DNA from 4 places in the Cetobacterium sp. NK01 genome. Region 3 is predicted to be linked to each of the others. Evidence: riboswitches for the same ligand, from Rfam matches in the RefSeq annotation. Region 3 holds a riboswitch; each other region holds the start of a gene.
The links. A riboswitch is a leader RNA that binds a small molecule or an ion and turns the genes downstream of it on or off. The one in region 3 is predicted to bind cobalamin.
Positions count from the first base shown of each region.

Region 1: it holds a riboswitch for cobalamin, as region 3 does, so the genes downstream of both, NON08_RS10935 (TonB-dependent receptor) here and NON08_RS07585 (TonB-dependent receptor) in region 3, are expected to answer to the same signal.
Region 2: it holds a riboswitch for cobalamin, as region 3 does, so the genes downstream of both, NON08_RS10760 (cobyric acid synthase) here and NON08_RS07585 (TonB-dependent receptor) in region 3, are expected to answer to the same signal.
Region 4: it holds a riboswitch for cobalamin, as region 3 does, so the genes downstream of both, NON08_RS05340 (sirohydrochlorin cobaltochelatase) here and NON08_RS07585 (TonB-dependent receptor) in region 3, are expected to answer to the same signal.

Region 1 covers NZ_JANIBO010000002.1:357,990-360,199, reverse strand. Annotated here, with positions in the region: gene NON08_RS10945 (META domain-containing protein) at 1-303, shown strand, start outside; gene NON08_RS10940 (C40 family peptidase) at 326-757, shown strand; cobalamin riboswitch at 885-1,062, shown strand; gene NON08_RS10935 (TonB-dependent receptor) at 1,219-2,210, shown strand, end outside.
Region 2 covers NZ_JANIBO010000002.1:328,466-330,675, reverse strand. Annotated here, with positions in the region: gene NON08_RS10765 (hypothetical protein) at 1-451, opposite strand, end outside; cobalamin riboswitch at 635-813, shown strand; gene NON08_RS10760 (cobyric acid synthase) at 940-2,210, shown strand, end outside.
Region 3 covers NZ_JANIBO010000001.1:1,552,363-1,554,572, reverse strand. Annotated here, with positions in the region: gene NON08_RS07585 (TonB-dependent receptor) at 1-1,260, opposite strand, end outside; cobalamin riboswitch at 1,286-1,455, opposite strand; gene NON08_RS07580 (methylated-DNA--[protein]-cysteine S-methyltransferase) at 1,575-2,051, shown strand; gene putP (sodium/proline symporter PutP) at 2,067-2,210, opposite strand, start outside.
Region 4 covers NZ_JANIBO010000001.1:1,056,723-1,058,932, forward strand. Annotated here, with positions in the region: gene NON08_RS05335 (ABC transporter ATP-binding protein) at 1-962, opposite strand, end outside; cobalamin riboswitch at 1,124-1,303, shown strand; gene NON08_RS05340 (sirohydrochlorin cobaltochelatase) at 1,425-2,210, shown strand, end outside.

The DNA of each region.
Region 1 (2,210 bases), on a different contig from region 3:
TTAGGTAATACCTATGTTCTTCAAGGAGTAATTCCAGAGAGTGAGATAGATATTAATTTTGACAAAGATAAAGTAACTGGAACTTCTGGAGTTAACAGATATTTTGCAAACTATGTGTTAGATGGCAATAAGATATCTATTAAAGATCCTGGATCTACAAGAATGATGGGGCCTGAAAATTTAATGGTACAAGAGCAGGAATATTTGAAAAATCTTAAAGAATCAAAAGAGGTAGAAATTACAAAAGATGGATTTATAATAATTACATCAGCGGGAGAAAAATTAAACTTTGTTAAAAAATAGTTCTTTTTTTAAAACTCTGCTTTTGTTAGTTTTGATTTTTTTTACAGGATGTTCATCAGCTAGAATTAGTGAAAGAGAAAGAAATGAAAGAATTGCTAAAATAACATCTTTTTATAAAGAATGGAAAGGTACTAGATATAAAATGGGAGGAACATCAAAAAGTGGCGTGGATTGTTCAGCCCTAATGCAGCATTTATATAAAGAGAAATTTGCATTGGATTTGCCAAGAACAACGAAAAATTTATCTCAAGAGGGCGATAAAGTAAAAAAACGTAATTACTGGGAAGTTGGAGATTTAGTGTTTTTTAAAATTGGTTGGAGAAAAACTCATCATGTTGGAGTATATTTAGGAGATAATAGATTTTTACATGCATCTACTTCTAAAGGGGTTATAATTTCAGAGGTAGATGGTTATTGGGATGATCACTTTTGGCAAGTTAGAAAAATATTATAGTAATAAAATTAAAAAGGGAGGGTTAAAGACTCCCTTTTTATATTACAAAAAATAGCAAAAATTTTAGAAATTATTCAAAAAATAAATACTATATTCAAATAATTGACAAATTGAAATTAAAGTATTATATTGTAAAAGTATTTTAAATGCCAAAAGGCTTAATAGAGGAAGATGGGTGAGAATCCCACACAGCCCCAAGCTACTGTATTGCAGACGAAACTAATAAACCACTGGAAAAAATCTGGGAAGGATTAGAAGTAGGATGAAGCTGAGTCAGGAGACTTATTTAAAATTTAGTTTTTTGTTTTTCGTGGGGGAAAAATAAGAAATAAGAGTATATTTTATGACATGATTTTTTGTAATTAAATAAAAACTCCTAATTTCTAATAAAAGCTAAAGTTTAAGAAGTCTTTGGTTTTTTATTAGATTTTTTTATTTTAAAAGAGCAATTGGAGGAAAACATGAACAAAAAATTATTGTTACTGTCTTTACTTGTTGTGACAAATGCAACAAGAGGAAATGAAAATAAAAATTTTGTAAAATTAGAGGATACGGTTATTACTACCCAAAACTTTGAAACAACAGTTAGAGATACTCCCACAAATATTTCTATTATAACAGCAGAGGAAATTGAAAAAAGTGGTTCAACAAATTTAGTTCAAGTTTTAAGAGATGTACCAGGGTTATTTGCTAGAGAATATGCGGGTGGTGAAATAAGATTTGATTTAAGAGGACAAAACCCAATGTACGCTAATAAAAATATTATTGTTACAATAGATGGTGTTCCTATAAATAGAACAGGTTTAGGAAGTTCTGATAGCTATAATCTTTCTCAAATTCCTGTTGAAAGAATTGAAAGAATTGAAGTTATTCCAAGTGGTGGAGCAGTTTTATATGGTGATGGTTCTGTTGGAGGTATCATTAATATTACTACAAAAACAGTTGAGGATAGACAAAACTACGGTTCTATAAATTTTAATGCTGGAAGTCACGGGTTATTTTCAGAAAATATAACTTACGGAACTAAAATTGGTAATAATTTTCTAAATGAGATTTCATTTAGTAAGTATAATTCTCATGGATCAGGAAGAAAATTATCTGATGGAACTAAAGAAAAAGTTGATAAATACTCTTTTGATTATACAGGAAAATATCTTTTAGATAATGGTGATATAGAGTTTAAATATAGTCATGCAAAATCTGAGACTCACTTAGGAGGAACAATACCTCAATATATATTTGATGAAAATATTAAATATGCATCAAAATTTTCAAAAAGTAAATATGAATTAAATGATTTTTACTTAAAATATAGGGCAGAAGTTTCAGATAGTTTAGAATCTGTAACTTATATTAATTATTTACATAACGATTATTCTCCTTATTCAGGAGGTTTTTATAACACTAATAGATATAAAGAAAGAAAAGAATATGTAAAATCTCAATTAAAATA
Region 2 (2,210 bases), on a different contig from region 3:
TTTTTTTGAAAAAATATTTTAGCTCAAAAGACACTATAGGGTGAAAACTATGTTTACTTTCTAATAAAATAGTCTCTAGGTGAATGTTACATTTATTTTCATTTATTTCATTTAAATGAAGATTAGTTTCTATTTTAAATTTATCTCCCTCTGTTAGTATAAAATCTAATCCTTTGTTTACCTCTGGTTTTTTTAAATATAACTTATGTGTTTTGTTACCAAAGGTAACATCTAACAAAAAAGCCTCATCATTTACAGCAGCATTAACTTTTGTATTTAAAATATCTTTAACTTTAAGATCTTCATATGATTTATTTGAATTTTTTGCTCCTACTAACCATTTTTTTAAATTTCTTGGGTTTAAAGCAAAAAGTTCTACAAACATAGGAGGTACATTAATAATTTTATCCTCAATAATAAGAGGTTGTTTATTTGTTTTTACATCATTCATATTTAATCACTCCCTTATAAAATTTAATATTGTCACATTTAATTTACGAATAAATTTTGTTTTTCTTTTTTATTTCTTGAAAGTTTTTATATGAAAATATATACGTAAAATTAAGTTTAATTTTTAAACATAAACTTTTAAAAAAGGTTGACTTGTGCATAATCATTATGTATAATTATGATAAATATGTATAATATTTATGGTTCAATAATTTGATTAAAAGGAAAGTTGAGTGAAAATCTCGCACGGTCCCGCCACTGTAAGGAGGACGAAATTAGACTAAGCCACTGTAGTTTTTATGGGAAGGCCTAAGAGTAGGATGAATCTGAGTCAGGATATCTGCCATGAATATAAAAGAAAATATAAAATCTGCGGTGAACAGATTTGTATTTAGAACTGTCAATTTCAATTCTAATTAGCAATATTCTATTCATTTTCGCATTTTTTATATTTCCGCTAAACTTCACAAATTTAGGAGAAATGATATTATGAAACATAAGAACATAATGGTTGTTGGGACGTCTTCAGGAGCAGGGAAGAGTATAACAGTTACAGGCTTATGTAGAGCATTTTTTAAAGATGGATACACAGTTTCACCTTTTAAATCTCAAAATATGGCACTGAACTCTTATATAACAAAAGATGGACATGAGATGGGGCGAGCACAAGCTCTTCAGGCGATGGCATGTGAGATAGAAGCTCACTATACAATGAATCCTATTTTATTAAAACCCACAGGGGATAGAAGGATTCAAGTGATTGTCAACGGAAAGTCTATCGGAAATATGGGAGGACTTGAATACGGAGATTATAAATCAAAGTTAAAAAAAGATATAATTCAAGCTTATAATACGATTAAAGATGAAAATCAAATATGTGTTATAGAGGGAGCAGGAAGCCCTGTAGAATTAAATATAAAGCAAGATGATATAGTAAACATGGGATTAGCTGAAATGGTTGATGCTCCTGTTATTTTAGTTGCAGATATTGATAGAGGTGGAGTTTTTGCATCAATTTATGGAACAATATCTCTTATGGAACCAGAAGAGAGAGCTAGAGTAAAAGGTGTAATTATAAATAAGTTTAGAGGAAATGTTGATATATTAAAACCAGGATTAGAAAAAATAGAGGAACTGACAGGAGTTCCAATTTTAGGAGTTATGCCATACTTTGAACTAGACATAGAGGATGAGGATGGGGTAACAGAAAAATTTAATAAGATTAAATCAAAAACTGCAGATATAACAGTTTCGGTTATAAAATTAAAACATATATCGAATTTTACAGATATTGATGCTTTACTAGCAAATAAAGATGTAAATGTTAATTATGTGACATCATTTCATGAACTAGGAAATGAAGACATGATAGTTATACCTGGATCTAAAAATACAATAGATGATTTAAAAGATATAAAAGAGAAAGGAATCGCACAAGAGATTATAAAAATGTCTAGAAAAGGAACTCCTATTATTGGGATATGTGGAGGATTTCAAATTTTAGGAGAAAAAGTGTTAGATCCTTATGGAATAGAGGGAGATATAAAAGAACTTCCAGGACTAGGACTTTTAGACATAGAAACTACAATGGAAAAAGAGAAGGTAACAACACAGTATACAGGATTATTAAAAGGAGAAACTGGGTTATTAAAAGGATTAGGAGATATTCAAGTTAAAGGTTATGAGATTCACCAAGGAGTAACAGAGGGGAAAGAAAAATCTATAACTTTAGATAATAGATTAGTAGCCACAGTAAAGGA
Region 3 (2,210 bases):
TTCATCTGTATTAGGTGCTCTAAATCCTTTGGTATAGCTTACATATGTAGATCCCGAATCAGAATATAAATAGCTTCCTGTCAGTTCTATTGCATCTTCTTTAAACTTTCTTGTTGCAAATCTATCTCCCTTGTATTCAATATTTTGCCTTCTGTATCCTTGAGTAAATCTAAACTTCTCTATTGTAGAACTATTTATTATAAATCCACCTAAAGAGTTTTTTTCAGATTTTCCATTTCCATAAGCAAAATCTCTTGTCTCTCCCTGATAAATATCTCCACCAAATACAACATAATTCTCATCTAAATATGAATATTTAAGTTGTGGCTTTAAATATTTAACTTCTGTCTTGTAATTACTTCCATTTGAAGAGTAGTTTTCATGAGCATATCTTCCTAATAGTTTAAATTCTAAATCAGAATTTATATTATATAAGTAATCTCCTACAAAATTATTTTTCTCTGTTTTTCCATCAATTCTCCAAGCATTTGGATTAGATTGTGTTCTGTCTTCATTAACTTCATCTTTAGTCAATGCTCCCGGAGCTTTAAAATCATTTTTAGAATAATTATATTTAAATTTTAACTCTCCATCATTAAGTTTATATCTACTTCTAAATCCAAAACTTTGTAAATCATCTTTAGAATAATCCCTATATCCATCTTTTTCTTTTTTCAAATAATCTACTTCAACTAAAAGCTTTTCTCCTATTTTAGTTCCATATGTAATTTGCTGTTTTTTTAATCCATAAGATCCTATTTCACTATTTAAGCTTCCATAATTTTTTTTATTTTCAGGTGCTTTTGTCACTATATTTATTGTTCCTCCAACTGCTCCATCTCCGTATAAAACTGACCCTCCAGAAGGTATTACTTCAATTCTCTCTATATTATCTACTGGAATATTGCTTGTTTGATATCCTGATAAATCAATCGAATTAATTGGCGCTCCATCAACTAATACTATAACATTTGACTTTGCTGTAGGCCCTTGACCTCTTATATCAAAAGCGGCATCTGCTCCACCCATCTCTTTTACAGTGACACTTGATACTAATTTTAAAGCTTCTGCTACTGTTTTCGCTCCCCTTTGCGTTATCTCTTCCCCTGTTAATACAGTTATATTTTTAGGTATATCTGCTATTGTTGTCTCTGTATTTTCACTTGTTATAACACTTTCTTCTAACTTCACAACCTTGTCTTGTCCCATTGATAAACTAGATGCAAGAATCAATCCTGCAATATAAAATCTTTTTTTCATTTAATTTAATCCTCCCATTCTGTCACTCGCAGTTTATTTTTATGGCAGGTATCCTGACTCAACTTCATCCTCCAATAGCCCTTCCCAGTTTCCCAGTGGTTTATCTATTTTTGTCCATTTTACAGTGGCGTGACCGTTTAAGCTTTTCACTTAATTCCCTTTTAATTTATAAAAACCATAACGTCTTATTATACTATAATCACTTCATTTTTAAAAGTTTTAAACAATAAGTGAACAAAATATATTTTAAATTAACCTTGATTTATTTATATTTTTTAAGTACAATTTAGATAAAAAATTTTTAAGGAGAGTTTATGAAAAATATTATCCCAGGTTATTTTTATATTTTTGACACTCCATTTGGTTTACTTAAAATTGAAGAATTAAATAATGAAATTATTAAAATTGAACTTAACAACCCTACTTCAAATAGAACTTTTAAACTTACAAAATTTTTAAAAGAGTCGTTTAAAGAGATTGATGAATTTCTAAATGGCAAGAGAAAAAAATTTACATTTAAAATAAATCCTATTGGAACAGAGTTCCAAAAATCTGTTTGGACAGCATTACTTAATATTCCTTATGGAGAAGTTAAAACTTATAAAGATATTGCAATTGCTATTGGCAATCCTAAGGCATGTAGAGCTGTGGGATTAGCAAACAACAAAAATCCCATCCCCATAGTTATTCCTTGTCATAGAGTAATTGGTTCTAATGGCAAACTAACTGGATATGCCTATGGATTATCTATAAAATCCCATTTACTTAATTTAGAAAAAGGTGCAAAATAATTTTGCACCTTTTTTTTAAGCTTCAACTACATTTTTAAAAACTACTTTCTCTACTATATAAACCGTTATTAAATTAGTAAAAAATCCTGGTAATAACTCATACATATAACTATCTAATCCTAAAACTTTCCACATTAAAAATATAAACATTCCAACTAA
Region 4 (2,210 bases), 500 kb from region 3:
ACTCTATTTTTAAGATTTATAATTTCTGTAAATCTATTAACTCCAGATATTCCTTTTTGATATATATCAACAAGACCAACCATTCTCATAATTCTAAGTCTAAAACGATCAACTAAAAGTAAGAAAGATAAAATAACTCCCATTGTAACTCCATCTTTTATATAGAGATAACCACCAGCCAAAATAATTATAAGTTGTGTTATATTTGAGTAAAAAGTAACTCCAGAAACAATTAAGCTAGAAGGGACCATATTTCTCTTTTCACTTTCTAAAAGAGTAGAGTTTTTTTCAAAAAATCTTTTCTGTGCATAATCTTCTAAATAATTATCTTTTAAAAAAGCAATTGTTCTTAAAATATCATGAAGATTAGCAGAAAGTAGACCTGAATTTTTTCGAACATTTCGATGTCCCGCTTTCATTTTTTTATTTTCTCTATAAACAAATATTAATGTTAATGGTAAAGGAAATAAGGTAATCAATGAAAGTTTTAAATCAAAATCAAACATAATAAAAATAGAGGCTAAAATAGTTATAACAGAGAAAATGAAATCTTCTAAACCTCTATGACAAAGAGTAGAAACACTATCTAAGTCATTAATAACTCTAGATATTAAATCTCCACTTTGATTTTTCTTAAAAAATTCACTAGGTTGATTTAAAAGTTTACTTAAAAGGTCATTTCTCATACTTTGTTTAATCTTACTTCCCATTAATTTTCCATTGGCTTGTGAATTAACAGCGAAGATTAATCGTAAAATATAAAGAACTATTAAAACTACAGAAAATTTTAACAGTAGATTAATATTTTTAGATGGAAGAGCATCATCAATTAAATTTTTAATTAAAAGAGGAGAGTAAACGTCAATAGCAGTCATAGCTAACCTAACACTTAAAAAGAGAATAAGAAGTTTATTTTCCTTTTTTAAATAGTAAATAAGAGTTCCAAAAGATGTCTTTTTCATAAAAAATTTCTCCTTAATATACATTTCTTTCTAACTTTAATAGTAACTTTTTTTTTATATAAAAGTCAATACTTAGCATAATAAATAATATAAATAATAGATGATAATGTTATAAATTTTAGATAATTTGATTGAAATTTGTACGATAAAGTGTTAATATTAATTAGATAAACTGTAATGGTTCAATTTGATTAAAAGGGAATTGAGTGTAAATCTCAAACGGTCCCGCCACTGTATAGAGGATGAAAATAGCAATACCACTGAGGTAATTTTAACCTTGGGAAGGGCTGTTAGTAGGGTGAATCTAAGTCAGGAGACCTGCCATTATTTAAAATTCTGCGAGGACAGAGAAGGTAAAGAAAATTACGCTTCTCTTTTAGTATTTCCAAAAGGGAGGTTTTTTTTATTGGTGAAAATTTTTGATTTAAAATAGTATATTAAAATGATATAGGGAGATTAGGTATGAATTTTTACAAAAACATGGAAAAAGGTGCAATTATAGCAGCACATTTTGGAACAACACACGAAGATACAAAAGAAAAAACAATAGATATAATAAATGAAAAATTAAAGAAAGAGTTTGATAAACTTGATTTTTTTCAAGTTTATACATCAAGAATTATAAATAGAATATTATCTAAAAGAGGTATTGAAAATTTAAATACTTCTCAAATTTTAGAGAAATTAATAGAACAAGGCTATCAACATGTAATTATACAACCTACTTACATAATAAATGGAACAGAGATGGAAGCTCTTAAAAGAGAAGTAGAGATTTACTCTGATAAATTTGAAGATATTAGAGTAGGAACTCCTTTATTGACAGAAGTGCAGGATTATTTTAACTTAATTGAAGTTATAGAAAAAGAAATTGGCAATTTAAAACACGATGAAGGTGTTGTAATGATAGGACATGGAACAGAACATCCAGCATTGTCAGCATATCCTATGCTGGCCTACATAACTAGAGATTTAAAAAACTCTATATATATTGGGACTGTTGAGGGATATCCTAGTTTAGAAAATGTTGTGAAAGAATTAAAAAGAGATAATAAAAGAAAAGTTACTTTAATGCCTCTTATGTTTGTGGCAGGAGATCATGCTAAAAATGATATAGCAGAAGATTGGAAAGAGGCTCTAGAAGAAAATGGTTTTGAGATAGAGGTAAATTTAAAAGGACTGGGAGAGATTGAATCTATTCAAAATATATTTATAGAGAAAGCTAAAGAGTTAGAATCTAGACAACCT